DNA from 2 places in the Clostridium sp. Marseille-P299 genome. Region 2 is predicted to be linked to the other one. Evidence: predicted binding sites of a transcription regulator. Region 2 holds the regulator's gene; the other holds the start of a gene.

Region 1 (4,452 bases), 1.1 Mb from region 2:
TTTAGTTGATATCAGAAGATTTCTAAAAGGAGATGAAGATCAATTAGCTACATTTGCGGAGCACTTTCGTTGTAGTCATGAGAAAAAGGGATGTATTCATTATGTAACTGAGCACAATGGATTTACCCTGATGGACTTATATTCTTATGATGTAAAGCATAATGAAGACAGTGGTGAGAATAACAGGGATGGTACTGATTATAATTATAGTTGGAATTGTGGTGTGGAAGGCCAGACAAGAAAGAAAAAGATTATTGATCTTCGGACTCGTATGCGAAAGAATGCGTTAGTTGTTTTAATTCTATCCCAAGGTACGCCTATGCTATATGCAGGTGATGAATTTGGAAATTCTCAAAAAGGGAATAATAATGCTTATTGTATAGATAATTCCACATCTTGGTTAAATTGGAAAGATAAAAGGAATAAGGATAGCTTATTTACTTTTACAAAAGAATTGATTTCTCTACGGAAAAGGCATAAGATACTGAGGAATGAAAAAGCATTTTTAGGAATGGATTATTTTGCTTGTGGATATCCAGATATATCCTTTCATGGAGTAAAGGCATGGAGGCCAGAGTACTTTAACTATAGTAGAACATTGGGTATCTTTCTTTATGGAAAATATGCTAAGCTAGATGAGGATACAGTGGATGATTCTTTTTATTTTGCGTTTAATATGCATTGGGAAGAGCATCGATTTGATTTGCCAGATTTGCCAAGAGGATTTGAGTGGAAACTTTTATTAGCTACGGATAAGAGCAAAGAAATGGATTTTTTGAATGAGGAAGAGCAAATGACTTCAAAAGAGAGGCAAGAAGTAGCTAAATCAAATGAAGGAATAGCCCAAAAAGTGAAAATTCCAAAAGTAAGAAATTTGGTTCAAAAACAGTATATTGATTTAAGTCCGAGGTCTATTGCTGTTTTTATAAGTCAAAAAAAACTTTCTGATTAAAAATGTATCTAAAAATCCAAAAATTTATAGTCATTAAAGGGCATAGTTAATAAGGTTATTGGTGGAAAAACAGTAGTCAAAAATAAAATATAAACCATAAAAATAAAACATAAGTATAAGACATTATGTTTTAATAGAATCCTATTTAGAATTATATAAAAAAGGAGTATAAGATGAATTCATTTACGCTAAAGTTAATTGCTTGTATCGCAATGTTAATTGATCATGCAACAGCTATATTTGTTAGAGATTGGCCAATATATTTGATTGGTAGAGGAATTGGTAGAATAGCGTTTCCAATATTTTGTTTTTTAATAGTAGAGGGTTACTTTCATACAAGCAATGTTAAGAAATATTTATTGCGTTTGGGAATTTTTGCTTTAATATCAGAGATACCTTTTGATTATGCATTGTGGGATGCGGCATTTATGAAAACTTTTTATAGTTATCAAAACGTATTTTTCACATTATTCCTAGGATTATTAACTATTACGATTTATGATTACATTTCAAAAAAATATAAAGGTCAATTTTGGATATTAAATTTCTTTGCTGTAATCACAATTGTAATAGGAGGAGCACTTTCTGTATTAATAAAATCTGATTATGATGTTAGAGGAATTCTAATGATTTTAGTGTTCTATATATTCCACTGGAATAAGAAAGCAATGGCAATTGCTTATATTTTACTGATTGGATTTTTATTTGGTGGTTTATCGATACTTACTATATTTGCTTTACCATTTATATGGTTTTATAATGGCGAAAGAGGTCCAAAAGTAAAATATGCATTCTATGCTTTTTATCCAGTACATTTACTAGTATTAGGATTCATAGCGAGATATTTCGTATAACTTCTCGTGACTTTATAAAAAACAGGGGTAAGGCTTAAGAATTAGGCCATATTTAATTTAAAGTTTTATATTTTGAATTAAATAGTATATGGAGGGATAAGATGATAGCACTTCACATAGCGGATATTAAGGACTTTATGGCAAAGCTCCTATTACAGAATGTATTTGATAATTTCTTACTTGCAGAGTTAGAGATTCATACATTTACAAAATTTCAGATTCAGGGCCGCTTAAATAAAAGTTATTTTTCAAGTGATGAGCTTGAGCAAATACAAGATAGAAGCTTAGTTAAATGGAGTAAGGTTCGACCATTTGCTTTTCAAATTGTGAAAGGAAATAAAACTCCAAGTTCATTTCATATCGTATTGCAGTTATCAGAAGAGAATGTGAAAAAGCTTATTCAAAGTACAGGAATACCGATGAATTTTAGTGACGTAACAGGACTTTATATGCATATGAAATATGATAATGGCTCCCTTGATATAATCACGGGTACAGGAGTCAAGATATTTACAATGGATAAAACACTTGATAAAGAGTGGGATGAAATGACAAAGAAATTTTTAAAACATCATGGAATACTTTTCGAAGAATAAAATAGTCCTTCCTTTGGATAATATAAGTATCATATGATTCATAGATAATATAAAATTGTATAATATTTCATTAACGTTATTAGCACTCATTCGTAATGAGTGCTAATTTTTGCTTGACAATTTATTTTGGTCGTATTATAGTAATATACAGATTGAAAAACGTAAAAAAGAAGTTTTCAAAGTCATATACAAATAGTATTAGAAATGTATCGTATTTAAAACAAGCTATGAAATGAAAAGGAGTGGTTAGCATGAGTATGGAACGAGGAAGTTTATCCATTAATTCTGAAAATATTTTCCCAATTATTAAAAAATGGTTATATTCTGATCATGATATTTTTTTCCGTGAGTTAATCTCTAATGGTTGTGATGCAATCACAAAGTTAAAAAAACTTGATATGATGGGTGACTATTCTATCCCAGAAGACAATGAATTTAAAATTCAAGTCATTGCAAATCCAGAAAAGAAAACCTTAACATTTATTGATAATGGTATTGGCATGACTGCTGAGGAAGTGAAAGAGTATATCAATCAGATCGCTTTTTCTGGTGCTCAGGACTTCTTAAATAAATATAAAGATAAAACAAATGAAGATCAAATCATTGGTCACTTCGGTTTAGGTTTCTATTCCGCATTCATGGTTGCTGGAAAGGTTACAATCGATTCTTTATCATATAAAGATGGTGCAAAAGCGGTTCATTGGGAATCTGAAGAAGGTACTGAGTTTGAAATGTCCGAAAGTGATAGAACAGAACGTGGTACTGAGATTACTCTTTATTTAAATGAAGATAGCTATGAATTCTCTAATGAATATCGTGCAAAGGAAGTTATTGAAAAATACTGTTCCTTTATGCCAGTTCCAATTTTCTTTACTAACGCAAATGCGCCAGTAGAAGAAGAAAAAGAGGAAGAAATCGTTGATGATAAAAATGAAGATGTAATCGATGCAGAAGTTGCAGAAGATGGTACTGCAACAGAAGCTAAGGCTGAAAAGAAGGGTCCAAAGCCATTAAATGATCCTAATCCACTATGGGCAAAACATCCAAATGAATGTAGCGAGGAAGAATATAAGGAATTCTATCGTAAAGTATTCCATGATTTTAAAGAGCCTTTATTCTGGATCCATTTAAATATGGATTATCCATTTAACTTAAAAGGTATTTTATACTTCCCTAAGATTAATACAGAATATGATAGTATTGAGGGAACAATTAAATTATATAACAATCAAGTATTTATCGCAGATAACATCAAAGAAGTTATCCCTGAATTCTTAATGTTATTAAAAGGTGTTATTGATTGTCCTGATTTACCACTTAATGTTTCAAGAAGTGCGTTACAAAATGATGGTTTCGTAAAGAAAATCTCTGATTATATTACGAAAAAAGTTGCGGACAAGCTTTCTGGAATGTTTAAAGTAGAACGTGAAAATTACGAAAAATTCTGGGATGATATTAGCCCATTCATTAAATTTGGTTGCTTAAAAGATGAAAAATTCCGTGAGAAGATGAAAGATTTCATTATCTTTAAGAATTTAGAAAAGAAATTCGTTACTCTTCCTGAATACTTAGAAGCAGCGAAAGGTGATAAAGATTCCACAGAGGAATCAAAAGCAGCAGAAGTAGAAGAAGCTAAGAGTGATGAATCTGCAGACAAAACAGATGCTGAAGAAAGAAAAGATGTTGTATATTATGTAACAAATGAGCAACAACAAAGTCAATATATCAATATGTTTAAGGAAGCTAACATTGATGCTGTATACTTAACACACAATATTGATCAGCCATTTATTACTCAGTTAGAACAGGATAATCCAAAAGTTCGCTTCCAAAGAATCGATGCAGATATTACAGAAAGCTTTAAAGAAGAAACTTCTGAAAATGATGAAAAGGATTTAAAAGAAAAGACAGATAAATTAACTGAAATTTTCAAGAAAGCCTTAAATAAAGAAAAATTAGAAGTTAAGGTTGAAAAGCTTAAGAATCCAAAAGTTTCATCTATGATTACATTATCTGAAGAAAGCCGCAGAATGCAAGATATGATGAAGAT
Region 2 (4,452 bases):
AGATGCCTCCATCTGCCTTGTCATTGATGAGTTGGATGCTGGAGTGTTTGAGTACATGCTTGGTGAGCTTCTTGATATTTTTAAGAAAAGTGCTAGGGGACAGTTGATTTTTACTTCCCATAATTTAAGAGCCCTTGAAATGCTTGATAAGGAGAGCATCATGTTTTCAACGGTGAATCCAGTGAATCGTTATATTCATATGAAGAACATTAAAAGTTCCAATAACCTTCGTGACGTTTATCTGAGAGGCATTACCCTTGGTGGTCATAATGAGGAAATTTATGCGCAAACAGATAGCTTAAAGATTGCCAGAGCATTCCGTAAGGCAGGTAGGAGCATGAGATATGATAAAAAATGAGAAGAAGGTTATTGTCTTTATTGTAGAGGGGATGAGTGAAGAAGCAGCGCTTGGGACCATTATGAAAGAGTTTTTTGTAAATGAGGAAGTGCAGTTTTTCATCGTTCATGGTGATATTACTCTTCATGATTACGTAAGCGTGGACAAGATATTACTAAAGATTAATAAAGTTCTGGACACTGTGAAGGAACGATATCGTTATAAAACTTCGGATTTTCTTAAAATCATTCATATTACAGATACCGATGGTGTATTTATCTCCGATGATAAGGTGACAAAGGCGAAAGTTCCTGAGATTACCTATTATGAAGACCGTGTGGTGGCCCCTTCGGTTTCTTCGACCCTAGAACGAAACCATAGAAAAGCAGATATTTTATTTAAATTAAGAAATACAGGAAAGGTAAAAAAGATACCGTATCGTATTTATTTTAATTCTTGTAATTTAGAGCATGTGCTTTTTGATGAGCTTAAAGATTTTAGCGATGAGGAAAAAGAAGAGATGTCAGATGCCTTTGCGGATCGATACGAAGGGTGTTGTGAAGAGTTTATTGATTTTATATCCAGTGAAAACCTTGCAGTTGTGGGTTCATATCAAGATACATGGGACTTTATTGAGGAAGGGATGAATTCGCTGCAACGCCATAGCAATATGCATCAGATCTTTGGGCAGGACTTGGAGTAGCCATAATTGCTATTACTTATATTATTATGTATTAGAAATCGCAATTATTGACATTTGTTTATGGGATTGGTAAAATAATGTAAATTATTGTTTTGATTCGTAAAATTAGCAACAGCTAAATTAAAGACAGATTTTGCAGGAGCTAATATTAAGAAGATTTTTTGTTATTCCAATTATCATTTTTATTATTGCATGAATAATGGCTGGTGTGTCAGTTATCACATCAGTCACTTTTTTTAGTTGTTAAATATATGAATATCATTCTATTAATTCTATGTTTATAATTTGGGTTAAATGGTTAAGTGTGTTAATTATATGTTTTAATAAAAAAATTAAAAAAAATCCATAATACATATTGACAAAATAATTTGATAGTGATATCTTATGTTTAAAGATATTAGCACTCTAATCGAATGAGTGCTAACAACATCAACATCATATGTTAGCTCAAACATTTCATAGTACAGATGAATCATCTGAGAAAGAGGGTATGATGGAATTAGATGATAGGAAGATAAAAATTTTACAAGCTATTATTCGCAATTACCTAGAAACAGGGGAACCAGTTGGTTCAAGAACTATTTCGAAGGATACGGACTTAAATTTAAGTTCTGCAACAATTCGAAATGAAATGGCTGATTTAGAGGAATTTGGATATATAGTGCAACCTCATACATCTGCTGGAAGAATTCCATCGGATAAGGGATATCGATTCTATGTCGATATGCTGATGGCGGAAAAGACAACAGAGGTAGAAGAGATGCGAGGCATGTTACTTGAAAAAGCAGATAAGATGGAAACACTTTTAAAACAAGTAGCAAAGCTTTTAGCAGTTAATACAAATTATACGACAATGATTACTGCACCACAGTATCGTAGCCGTAAAGTTAAGTTCATACAAATCACTGATGTAGATAGTACACAGATTCTAGCAGTAATTGTTTTAGAAGGTAATATTGTTAAGAATAAAATAATTTCAGTGGATGAACCACTTGAAAAAGAAATTGTTTTAAAACTTAATATTGTGCTGAACACATTTTTACAAGGCTTAGATTTATCGGAGATTAATTTATCCTTAATTCAGAAAATGAAAGCACAGACTGCTGGGTATACTAATGTTGTTAGTGACATACTCGATGCGGTTGCACAAGCAATTAGTGAAGAAGAAGATGTACAAATCTTCACAAGTGGAGCAACCAATATTCTTAAGTATCCTGAATTAAGTGATACAGAAAAAGCCAGCGAGCTGCTTTATACAATAGAAGAGAAAAAGCAACTTACGAATCTCATGAGTAGCGAAGCAGAAAACGGTGAAAACCGAGGCATCCAAGTATATATTGGGAATGAAACACCAGTAGAATCCATGAAAGATTGCGCAGTAGTTACAGCTACTTACCAAATCGAAGAAGGCGTTTATGGAAAAATTGGTATTATTGGTCCAAAACGAATGGATTATGAAAAAGTTGTTAGCACCTTACAAAGTCTTATGAGCCAATTGGATGACATTTTTAAAGGTGATAAAAAATAAGATGTAGTTACGATGGGAAGGAATGGTGAAGATAGTTGTCAGATACAATAGATTTTAACGAGTTAGAAAAAGATGAACTGGAAGATATGATAGAAAAAGATATCGCTGACAGTACAAATAATAGCGATGATACTTCTGAAACAACTGAAGAAGTTACTGAAGAAGCTACAGAAGAAGTAGAAGAAAGCACAGATGAAGAAAACGGTAAAGATAAAAAATCCTTTTTCAAGAAAAAAGATAAGAAAGATAAAAAGGATGAAAAAATCGAAGAATTAAACGACCGTTTGATCCGTACTATGGCTGAGTTTGATAACTTTAGAAAACGTTCTGAAAAAGAAAAATCTCAGATGTTTGAAGTTGGAGCAAAAGACATTATCGAAAAGATTTTGCCAGTTGTTGATAATTTTGAAAGAGGACTAAGCGTTGTTACTGAAGAAGAAAAATCAAGCGCTTTTGTTCAAGGAATTGAGAAAATATACAAACAATTACTTGACGTCCTAGAAGCTGCGGGTGTAAAAACCATTGAAGCAGTAGGAAAAGAATTTGATCCTAATTTCCATAATGCAGTAATGCATACAGAAGATGAAGAATTAGGTGAAAATATTATAGCTGAAGAATTCTTAAAAGGCTATATGTACCGTGACTCTGTTGTAAGACATAGCATGGTAAAAGTAGTGAATTAAATAAGTTTATACCAAAAGATTAGGTTTTAATTAATTTTTTGATTAATTGTTATAATATAAATAGGAGGACAAAAACATGGGAAAAATAATTGGTATTGATTTAGGTACAACTAACTCATGTGTTGCCGTTATGGAAGGTGGAAAACCAGTCGTAATCGCAAACACAGAAGGCGCTAGAACAACTCCATCCGTAGTTGCTTTTACTAAAACAGGAGAAAGAATCGTTGGTGAACCAGCAAAACGTCAGGCAGTAACAAACGCTGACAAGACAATCTCATCCATTAAAAGACATATGGGTACAGATTATAAAGTAAGCATTGATGATAAGAAATACTCTCCACAAGAAATTTCTGCAATGATTCTTCAAAAATTAAAAGCTGACGCAGAAAGCTATCTTGGAGAAAAGGTAACAGAAGCTGTTATTACAGTACCTGCTTACTTTAACGATGCTCAAAGACAGGCAACAAAAGATGCTGGTAAGATCGCTGGTCTTGATGTTAAGAGAATTATCAACGAGCCAACAGCAGCAGCTTTAGCTTATGGTCTTGATAATGAACATGAACAAAAAATCATGGTTTATGACTTAGGTGGTGGTACATTCGACGTTTCCATTATCGAAATCGGTGATGGTGTTATCGAAGTATTAGCTACATCTGGTGATAATAGACTTGGTGGTGATGATTTCGATGAAAGAATCACTCGTTACTTTATTGATGAATTTAAGAAAACAGAAGGTGTTGACTTATCTACAGATAAGATGGCTCTTCAAAGATTAAAAGAAGCAGCAGAAAAAGCTAAGAAAGAATTATCTGCTTCTACAACAACTAACGTTAACCTTCCATTTATCACAGCTACAGCTGAAGGTCCAAAACACTTTGACCTTAACTTAACTCGTGCTAAATTCGATGAATTAACTCATGACTTAGTTGAAAGAACTGCAATTCCAGTTCAAAATGCATTAAAAGATGCTGGTTTAACAGCTTCTGAACTTAGCAAAGTATTATTAGTTGGTGGATCTACTCGTGTACCAGCAGTTCAAGAAAAAGTTAAACAATTAACTGGACATGAACCAAGCAAATCCTTAAACCCAGATGAATGTGTTGCTATCGGTGCATCCGTTCAAGGTGGTAAATTAGCTGGTGATGCAGGCGCAGGCGATATCTTATTACTTGACGTTACTCCATTATCCTTATCCATCGAA

The links. Region 2 encodes HrcA, which represses chaperone genes, less so after heat shock. Its sites were predicted from a motif close to TGTTAGCACTCNNNNNNNNNGAGTGCTAACA; they were not measured.
Region 1: a site for HrcA is predicted at 2,480-2,510, ahead of htpG (molecular chaperone HtpG). Genes of this name have one in related genera too.

What each region holds. Positions count from the first base shown of each region.
Region 1 is NZ_FJVE01000007.1:264,356-268,807, forward strand. Features, by position in the region: gene BN4220_RS09385 (hypothetical protein) at 1-952, shown strand, start outside; gene BN4220_RS09390 (TraX family protein) at 1,126-1,806, shown strand; gene BN4220_RS09395 (DUF5721 family protein) at 1,908-2,402, shown strand; gene htpG (molecular chaperone HtpG) at 2,654-4,452, shown strand, end outside.
Region 2 is NZ_FJVE01000007.1:1,369,357-1,373,808, forward strand. Features, by position in the region: gene BN4220_RS13890 (AAA family ATPase) at 1-358, shown strand, start outside; gene BN4220_RS13895 (hypothetical protein) at 345-1,040, shown strand; gene hrcA (heat-inducible transcriptional repressor HrcA) at 1,534-2,568, shown strand; gene grpE (nucleotide exchange factor GrpE) at 2,604-3,251, shown strand; gene dnaK (molecular chaperone DnaK) at 3,328-4,452, shown strand, end outside.